Regions from separate parts of the Paenibacillus sp. 102 genome, predicted to be linked through region 1. Evidence: riboswitches for the same ligand, from Rfam matches in the RefSeq annotation. Region 1 holds a riboswitch; the other holds the start of a gene.
The links. A riboswitch is a leader RNA that binds a small molecule or an ion and turns the genes downstream of it on or off. The one in region 1 is predicted to bind S-adenosylmethionine.
Positions count from the first base shown of each region.

Region 2: linked by a shared signal. The riboswitch ahead of AAIE21_RS19315 (PTS sugar transporter subunit IIA) and the one ahead of AAIE21_RS14410 (methionine ABC transporter ATP-binding protein) in region 1 are both predicted to bind S-adenosylmethionine.

Region 1 is NZ_JBCGHT010000005.1:91,671-96,803, forward strand. Features, by position in the region: gene AAIE21_RS14405 (methionine ABC transporter permease) at 1-322, opposite strand, end outside; gene AAIE21_RS14410 (methionine ABC transporter ATP-binding protein) at 315-1,340, opposite strand; SAM riboswitch class I at 1,681-1,790, opposite strand; gene AAIE21_RS14415 (hypothetical protein) at 1,916-2,260, opposite strand; gene AAIE21_RS14420 (thioredoxin family protein) at 2,412-2,720, opposite strand; gene AAIE21_RS14425 (toprim domain-containing protein) at 2,724-3,068, opposite strand; gene gcvH (glycine cleavage system protein GcvH) at 3,410-3,793, opposite strand; gene AAIE21_RS14435 (arsenate reductase family protein) at 3,835-4,200, opposite strand; gene AAIE21_RS14440 (hypothetical protein) at 4,532-5,059, opposite strand.
Region 2 is NZ_JBCGHT010000010.1:32,168-37,300, reverse strand. Features, by position in the region: gene AAIE21_RS19330 (amino acid permease) at 1-916, opposite strand, end outside; gene AAIE21_RS19325 (PTS galactitol transporter subunit IIC) at 1,566-2,993, opposite strand; gene AAIE21_RS19320 (PTS sugar transporter subunit IIB) at 3,013-3,333, opposite strand; gene AAIE21_RS19315 (PTS sugar transporter subunit IIA) at 3,346-3,804, opposite strand; SAM riboswitch class I at 3,907-4,008, opposite strand; SAM riboswitch class I at 4,079-4,185, opposite strand; gene treR (trehalose operon repressor) at 4,318-5,028, shown strand.

The DNA of each region.
Region 1 (5,133 bases):
AAAATGGTGCTGCCCCAATAATTAAAGCTGGCAATGCTGCACTTGCCCCAAGCATAGTTCCAAGCAAAAGCTTCGAAAATGGAATTAATAAAATAATTAAAATGATAAATGGAATGGAACGAAAAATATTTACAAATGCTCCAATTACAGTGTGAATCGCTTTGTTTTCCCACAAGTTATCTTTAGATGTCATAAAGAGTAATAATCCTAAAATAAGACCGAAAATAAATGTGGCAAGCGCTGCGATTGCTGTCATATATAATGTTTCACCTGTTGCTTCTAACATTTGATTCCAATCCACGTTTGTGAGTAATTTATCCATGTGCAATCACCTCCAGCTCTACTTGCTCTTGATGAATTCCTGCTATCGCTTGCTGGATTGCTGCTTCTGAACCATTTAAGTGAACAACTAAGTTCCCGTAAGATCCATTGTTTGTTTGAGCGATATTGCCTTGCAAAACACTCACTTCAATATCCTCGCGTCTCATTAATCTTTGAAGCACCGGACGCTCTACAGAATCACCAATAAACTGTAAACGAATAACTTTTCCATCTGGATATTTTTCTAATAAGCTCTCAATCGTTTCATTTGTATCTTCAGAATCCGTTAACTGCTGTACAAATCTCTTTGTAATTTCCTGCTGTGGGTTACGGAATACATTTAGTACAGGACCGCTTTCTACAATTTTTCCTTTTTCCATTACTGCAACGCGATTACAAATCTTGCGAATTACATGCATTTCATGTGTAATGAGTACAATTGTTAAACCAAGGCGCTTATTAATATCTAATAGTAAATCTAAAATTTGATCTGTCGTTTCTGGATCAAGTGCTGATGTTGCTTCATCACAAAGTAATACTTTTGGATTATTCGCTAATGCTCTCGCAATCCCAACGCGCTGTTTTTGCCCACCACTTAACTGAGATGGATAGGCATCTCCTCTTCCTTCTAATCCAACAAGACGGATTAATTCATCCACACGATTTTTTCGCTGCGCTTTCTCTACCCCTGCAATCTCTAGTGGAAAAGCAATATTTTCGCGCACAGTTCGTGACCAAAGTAAATTAAAGTGCTGAAAAATCATTCCAATTTCTTGTCTTGCCTTTCGAAGTTCATTTCCAGTAATTGCTGAAATAACACGATTCGCTATCGTAATCTGTCCAGAAGTTGGTTTCTCTAATTGATTAAATAATCTAATTAAAGAACTTTTACCAGCGCCACTATATCCGATAACACCAAAAATCTCGCCTTTTTCTATTTTCAAATTGGCATCATCTACAGCAGTGACATCACCGCTTTTTGATTTATATATTTTCTTTACATTTTCTAATAAGATCATGATGTTCACCCCTTTTTTGTTTAAAAAGCGTAAGCGGCTCGTTTAGCTCTGATCGGCTAAGGTTCTCTCACACAAAAGGTGCTGTGCGGGAGGTTCTTAGACGCGAAGAGCTTGCCGCTGAAGCTGGATTTCATAAAAAGCGCAAGCAGCTCGTTAAATTTACTCCCACAATTTTTTATTTTTGATGTGAGAATTGCTTAAATCTAACTGTCGCTATAGCTACATTTCTTATTAACTCCTCTTATTATTCGAATGTCCTCCTCATTCAAACAACAAAAAAACCTTTCTGCTTTTAGAATGAGCAGAAAGGTTTATATGCATATATCAACATTACCCCTTCCTCTCATCTCTCAAAGCATTTGCTTTGCAGGAATTGGCACCATTTCAACATACTAGTTGACGGTTGCCGGGTTTCACAGGGCTCAGTCCCTCCACCTCTCTTGATAAGAGAAATCAGATTAAATTTTCGTCTGATTTGAAATTTATGAAATTGTCTATATTTTATGACTTGAATTGTATCAATATACATCCACTATGTCAACAAAAAAATTCTCAAAAAACGAACCTTCAGAATATTAAGCGCCTACTGGCATCGGCTTACATATATGAAATACCGATTCTAATAATAACATCGTACGATATGTTCCTGAATAATGTACATGTCCATTATTTATGAGCGTTTGTAACCGAACATTTCCAGTAACTAATCGCCGTAAATCATCCTCTTGAAAGCAAACAATTCGTTCTGATCCCCTTGCTTCCTTCAAAAGCTGTATATACTCTCTTGAAATTTGAAGTGAGCAACTCTCATCCCCCAAACGAAAATTAATCGTTTTTTCTCCTTGCCGAAGAAGCGGTTCTAGATGGTATTGGCTATTAGCATACGTTACAAATGATTGAAGCAACAAATATAATCCCATTCTAATCACATCCTTCATATCACTCTCTACTAATACCATTCCATCTTTTCAAACAGCAATCCTGTTACTTTCTCTCGACAAATACCGTATCACTTCTCTGCCACTGACACATTTCCCGAGAAATATGTCGAGGCGACAAAAAATTTGCCGCCTACTGTAATTCTGTATATAAATATTCAACCGAATGAAAAGCATATATTTTCTTCGTAAGTGTCCCACTTTCAAATACAAGTAAACAAGGTACACTTTCTATCGCATATTCTCGTGCCAAATGTGGCGCATAATTTAAATCTAGCATTCCTATTTCTAATTCAGATATAGTCGCTTCTACCACCGTTAACATCTTCTTTGCTAATTGGCATGTTCCGCACATCGGTGTATATACATATAACACTGTTTTTTCTTTGTCTGCTATTAGAACTGTAGCTTCAGCACCTGTCCAGTCAATCACTTCTATCATTCCTTACCGTAAATATTCTGTATAAACGTCAATGTCAGCTCCCCATAATACGTTCGCTAAATGATTCGAAGGAGCAGTTGCTACTTCACGATACGAACGGTCAATGTAAATATGCTCGGCTTGCGGGAATTCTTTTCGAAATTGTTTTCGAAGCTTTTCACCTGCAGCATCAGCATCCACTAGCACATACACTTCTTTATCAAAAAACTGATCAATGAGTTCATCCATTTTCGACAAACCAATTGTACCATTTGTACAAACAATTTCCACTGGTTCGCGAATAATAGATTCAATCTTTCTTCTATCTGATTTCCCTTCGACAATAATGACTTTCTCTACATAGACCATATGTCATCACCCGATCACCATATACTATAAAACACCCTTACTTTAGTATATAGTATATTCGATATTTTCATGTTGTTTCCTGTTTATTTTTGCAAAGAAAAGCAGAGGCGGCTGTTTAGCCCCGTTGGCTAAGGTTCTTTCGCATAGAAGACGCTTTTTGTCTTCTCATGCGGAAGGTTCTTAGACATGAGGGGCTAGGAGGCAAAGCTAGACAAAGAAAAGCGCAAGCGGCTCGTTCAGAATGTAAGGGGGATGGAGCTTCTGACGGAGAGACATTTTCCTGTTCACTTCAGCCAAAATAAAAAGGACAGCACACAGGCTGTCCTTTTTGGTGACTAGAATTAGTCTTGGTTTGTCATTTCTGCGTATTTTTCTGCAGATAATAACCCTTCTAATTGGCTTTCATCAGAAAGTTCAACTTTAACCATCCATGCACCTTCGTATGGAGATTCGTTAACAAGTTCTGGTTGGTCACTTAATTCTTCGTTTACTGCTACAACTTTACCACTTACAGGTGCGTATAATTCAGAAACTGTTTTAACAGATTCTACGCTTCCGAATGGCTCGTCAGCTTCAAGTGTTGCACCTACTTCAGGAAGTTCAACGAATACGATATCGCCTAACTCGCTTTGTGCAAAATGAGTAATACCGATAACAACTTGGTTGCCTTCAGTTTTTACCCATTCGTGTTCTTCAGAGTAACGTAAATGATTTGGAATGCTCATGACTGTACCTCCAGTGAATGTATTAATTATGTAAAAATACCTTATTGGTACTTTTTCCACACACTTTCAAACTGCTCTTCGTTAAAACCAAGTGTTACATTCGTACCATCTGTTACGATTGGACGTTTAATCAACATGCCATCAGACGCTAAAAGCTCGAACATTTCGTCCTCACTTGCTTCCTTTAACTTATCTTTTAAGCCAAGTTCACGGTAACGCATTCCACTTGTATTAAAGAATTTTTTTAATGGCAATTCACTTTTTGCATGTAAATTACGCAAATCTTCTTTTGACGGTGGATTTTCAACAATATGAATCATTTCATATGCTACATCGTTTGCCTCAAACCATTTTTTCGCTTTTTGACATGTGCCACACTTTGGATATGAATAAAATGTTACTGTCATAAATTCACCTACTTTTTTGCTAACCTTTATCTTTATCATATAGAAAACGTTTTATTATTTCAAACGATTATTCGCTAAACTTTAACTTATTTCGTGATAATTTTTAATAATCCTGCAATTTTCTCTTGTTTTTCCGCTATTTAAAAGAAAAAAATAAATATATATTTTTCCTCATACGGACCCGAACATATATGTTAAACAAACGTTTGTTTAATTTCATATTTTCTACATCAATCTTTGAAAAACATAGACCCATTCATACCAAACATACCTCTTAATCAAACGTTTGTTTAAAAAGAAAAAATAAGAAGCCCTCTACAAAGGCTCCTCATTATCTATTCAAATAATCTGCAATTGTTTGAAATACTACGATATACATATTATGAATACTTCCGTCTGCATTACCACCGTTCGTTAAACCGATTCCCCATTGTTGTCCCTCGCCACTTCCGATATTTGCAAAACCTTGTGTATACATGGCATTTTCATCTTTTGGCGCGTTATTATACTCTATATTCTTTTTAATAAAAATCGAATACGATTTATCTTGTAAGCCGATAAAAAACACTGGTTTCTTTAACGATAAAAATAAATCTTTATACTGCTCTTTCGACGCTTCTTGAAAGTGCTCTTTCATTATAAGAAAACCATCTACTTCTCCCGATTTCTTTTTCATTTCGCCTAATTTTATAGTTTCAAACTTTATATTTCTAAACGTATCTTTCGGATTTTCACCAATAACTCCAATTACGAGTGCTCTCCCGTTATACTCTAATTTCTCTCCTTCTTTATCCTTTGCACACCCAACACCAACTAGGCATAACAATATAAAAACGAAAAAATAAAAGAAACGCTTCATTTAGCACCCTCCCCTTCTTAAGTCAAGTGACAAAAATGTAAGGTGAATTCAAGAAAATGTAAGTGAAATCGATA
Region 2 (5,133 bases), on a different contig from region 1:
GTGCAAGTAGTGCCATAATGTAAGCACCTTTATTACCGATGGCTAGGTTTAAAGCATCTACTAAAGGTTTTTGCGACTCTTTTAAAGCGTCTTGCGGAAGAGCACCCATCGTTAGGAGTGTAATTGCCATGTAAATAAGAAGAGCAATAATTAACCCGAAAATTGTTGCTTTTTTTACATCGCGCTGTGATTTTGCGCGATTCGATAGCATAACTGCTGATTCAATTCCTATAAATGCCCAAAGAGTTGCAATAGCAGCGGCATTAACTTGTCCGCCTAATGGAATCGATTTCCCAGCCTCATTCATAAATGTTTGACCATCGCCAAAGTTAGAAGTATTGAAAATAAATAATGTAATGACGATGAACATTGTAAATCCGATAATCTTTGCGATCGTTGCAAGCAGATTCATGTTGCCAGCTCTATCAATGTTTTGAGAAAGAATATATTGAATACCCCATAGCATAATGCTACATACAGTAAATGTTAATCCTTTTCCAAGTTCTAATGAAAATCCGTTTAGTGAAAAAAGAACTTGCTTACTTTGTAAAACTGGGAAGAATGTAGATAGGTATCCTGCAAATGAAATAATAACAGAAGCAGTTGCAGCCCAGTTCGCAGCCCAGTATCCCCATGCTATACTATATCCAGCAACTTTACCTGCCTTTTGAGAAGTAAACATTGCTTGTGCGTAACTTTGTGGCCCAGCTTTTAAATCTGGTTTACGTACGGCAAGGTTTCCAAATACAAGAGCAATCATAAATACACCAAGTCCTGTAATACTCCAAGCAAGTGTAGATCCCATGGGACCCGATACTTGTGCTAAATTTGCTGGAAGCATAAACACGCCACCGCCAACCATATTTCCAACAACAAATGCTGTTAAAATCCATAAACCCCATTTTTTCGTTTCCATGTTTGTTTATCTCCTTTGTAGTAGTTTTGCTTATTCATCATCTTTTTACTAGCCTTTTTGAAAACAAAAAAGAGCCATGTAGATAAAAAATACCTACATGGCTCTTTGCCTAACGTAGGTACAACGGGAATAACCCTTGTACCTACGCGTGAATTTTTCCGCTAGGTTTCAAGGGTTTACGTATGATGATGATGTTTTTGTGCAAATGTAACTACAGTTGTATTCGTAAGCATAGTTCTTTGCTCCCTTTCTCCTCTGATTTTGAAGTTAGTATACTACATGTTTTTTAGAATGAAAAGAGAAATATGAAAAAATTTATAAAAATTCGTATTGGTGACTAAATATTTATATAGATATTTCTTGTGCTGGGAAATATATGAACTCAAATTTGAAAAAGGCATAATCCCTTTCTTTTTAGGTGGGAGAGAGCGTCCGGTTATGCGTAGAAGCAGTCACATCCTTTTTTTACCCCATGCCATGTAAAACATAAGGAGAAAACAAGTGGAGGATAGGTAGGGGATAACTACCCGTAAAAGACCGATTGGTTTAACTAACCATCAGTGGGGGATGAAGACCCTACACTGATGGAAGTTTCACTTTATATATTGAAAAATCAATATAGATTTATACTACTATTTGGAAGCTATCATTATATTTTTACTTGTCTTCCATGCACAGATTTTTGCAAAGGCAAATCATTGGCGTGCTCTAAGTAGTTTTGAATACTTGGTTTGTATTTTCTAAAGAATACATATGTGACAAGATAAAGAAGTAGTATACCGCCAATCCAAAAAGGAGATTTTGATAAAAATGCTAAAAAGATTAGTCCTGTTACAGGTGATGTAAGAATTCCGAAACTTGTAATCAGAAGGACACCTGCCGGAATGGTTACTCCAACTTGTTGTGCAACTTCTGTAAAGATAGGTGCGGTGTACGTTGCCATATAAAGACCTAAGCTAAACCAAATTGCACCAATTAGAATTGATTTAAAAATATTTCCATTTGTAATCGCTACTATTCCTTGAACCATGTAAGGGAGCGCAATTAAATCGACAATAGGAAGGACTTCATTTCCGGGTAAAATTAATGCTAATACAACCATGATTGGAATGAGTAAAATACCAGTTGTTAATGTTGCAGTTTCACCATATCCCATTGCATCATTTACACCTAAATACCAATCTCGGGATTTATTTTTATCTTTGTTAATATTTTTTTTCGCTGACTCTGTAAGGGGTAAAAATGCTTGAGCAAAAATCCCCGAAACCTTTGGGAAAATAGTCATAATAGCGGCAGTTGAGATCCCGACAGTAGTAATTTGTCCCCATGCTTTTAATGTATGAAGAGAATGGAAATTTCCTAATATTCCGATACAAACACCGAGAAATAGTCCTAGAAAAATGGGTTCTCCAAATAATCCTAATTTTTTCTTTAATACTTCGGGGTTAGCATTTACTTTTCCAACACCGAACTTTGTTAGCAGGCTGTTTAGTCCAATCGCAAAGGGAATGCTCCCAACATGATGTAACTGTAAAATCGCACAACGCGGGTATTGAAAATATGTAGACCATCTTTTGGACAATAATTCTGCGAAAAGAAGGCTATACAGATTAAGTGTAATCATGCAAGCTAAAGCTAGCCATAAATTACTTGTAACTAAATAAATCATGGAACCCCATACCATATAGGAATAATTGTTCCATAAATCTCCTGGTTGGAAAATATTCGTCCATTTAAGTAGGAATAATCCAACTTGCAGCAATAGTGCGAGACCTACAAAGATCATCCCGACTTCCGTAGAATAGGCAACAATTGAGCTAGCTTGCCATCCGATATCAAATACAGGGAGGCTGACTCCTGTACTTTTCACCATATTTTGAACAACAGGCATAATAATAGGGATATAAGCATTTAGTAAAAGAGTGAATCCTTGTAAGCCAATACCTGCATATAAAGCAGAATAAAAAGCTTTTTTACGATTTACCTTTAAAGCGATCGCGATTATAAAAATAACAATTGGCACAAAAACGGATGCGCCAAATGTATCAAAAATCTTCTTAAGAAATTCTAGTTCCATTTGTATCAATCCACCCGTCTTATGAATTTATAATGTCTTCTTGTTTTAAAATGTTATGAATAACTTGTTTTACTTCTTCTAAAAAACTTTCTTCATCAAAACCAGTTAAAAATCCAACAGCATTAATCGCTGGAATAGAGAGACCTTGAGGGATAGGTGTAGTATAAGCAATAAAATCATATTGTCTTTCTTCTAAAAATTGTTCGACTTGTGTAGGTTTTACCTCAGTTGTTGTAATTGTAATATGATCCTCACTTAAAGCCTCTTTTAGCTTTTCTGAAACCATAGTTGAGCTTACTGTCCCTGAACCGCAAACTGTTAAAATGTGAAATATTCTCATGTTTTTTCCTCCTTAAATAGTAAGAGTAGAAATAGATTCTATAATCTCTGATTTTGTAGACGCAGTAGCTAGTTGTTGCAGCAGCTGTGGATGTTGAATAAGTTTCATAATTTCTTTAAGTATTTGAATGTGTTGCCTACCATCTTGTAGCGCAAGTAAGAAAAGAACTTGCACATTTGTTGTTTCTTTTTCCAAACTCCCCATAAGAGTAAAAGGGATAGGTGTTTCTAATGTAATTACACTGATGACAGATTGTGTAATATGTGAAGGATCTGTATGAGGGATGGCTACCCCAATTTTTTCAGTAGGAAGACCTGTTGGATGATGCATTTCTCGTTCTAGCACAGCTTGTGAGAAGCTTTCTTTTACAAATCCCTTCATAAGTAAGTCGGTGGAAACCTTTTCTAAAATTTCTTTAAATGTTGTATCTGAAAGTTTTGGGTAAATAAACTGTTCGTGGAAAATATCCAAATAACTTCGTCTCCTCCCTAGTTGTAATTTAGTGTGTAGTAATAAAAAAATCACCCCTTTCTATGCGAAGAAAGGGATGATTACTTTGATTAGAAAATCATCACCTTATCTGTCGCCTTTAAACGCAGGAATTAGCACCTTCCTAATAAAATAGGGGTTGCCGAGGTTTCGTAGGGCCGGTCCCTCCACCTCTCTTGATAAGGAGTAAAAGTATGAAAATAATAAAAAAGCCTACTTTACAAGAAGAAGGCTTTGAAATATACAATATCGCTTCTTCTTATCTTTTAGAATTTAGATTCTAAAGGAATTGGCACCTACCTAAATAAAATAGGGGTTGCCGAGGTTTCATAGGGCCGATCCCTCCACCTCTCTTGATAAGAGTTTATAAATTATGATTTTTGTGAAATATGTAAATATTATAGGGTTAATGTGTAAAATAATCAAGAGGAAAAACTAATTTTCTGTCATGCTATAATACAAGTAGAAATAGAAGGTGACAAGGGGATATTCAAAATGATGAGTAAGTATGAGCAGATTTATACGGAGATAAGTGATTCCATTGATAATCGTAAGTTAACAGAGGGATGTAAAATTCCATCTGAAACAGAATTGATGAAGCAGTATGAAGCGAGCCGTGGGACGGTAAGAAAAGCTGTTGATTTATTACAGGAACGTGGATATGTACAGAAAATTCATGGTAAAGGCGTTTTCGTTTTAAAACGAAAAAACATTGAATTTAATTTTGGTGGTATTGTGAGTTTTCAAGAGGAGAATGAACGATTAGGGCGTCAATGTATAACAAATGTGGTAGAGATGGAGCAATTGTCAGCACCGAAAGAAATAGCAAAATTATTAAATGTGAAGGCGAAAACGCAGGTAGATCATATTAAACGTGTTCGAAATATTGATGGGGAAAATGTAATTTTAGATGTAAACTATTTTGTATCTGAATATATCCCTGAATTAACAAAAGACATTGCTGAGAAGTCGATTTATAAATACATTGAGAAAGTATTAGAATTACATATTAGTTATTCACATCGCGTTATCGAAGTGCAACCTTGCACAGATGATGATCGGAAGTATTTAGATTTAAATGGAACAGATTATGTTGTTGTTGTGAAAAACTTTACTCATCTTTATGATGGTAGTCAGTTTGAATATACAGAATCACGCCACCGACTTGATATTTTTCATTTTTCAGATGTGGCGCGGAGAAAATAAAGAGATGAAACGATAGATGTTTCATCTCTTTTTGTGTATTTCGATAAAAAATAATACAAACTCGTACATACGAGTGTTGACTAACTTATATATACGAGTTAATAT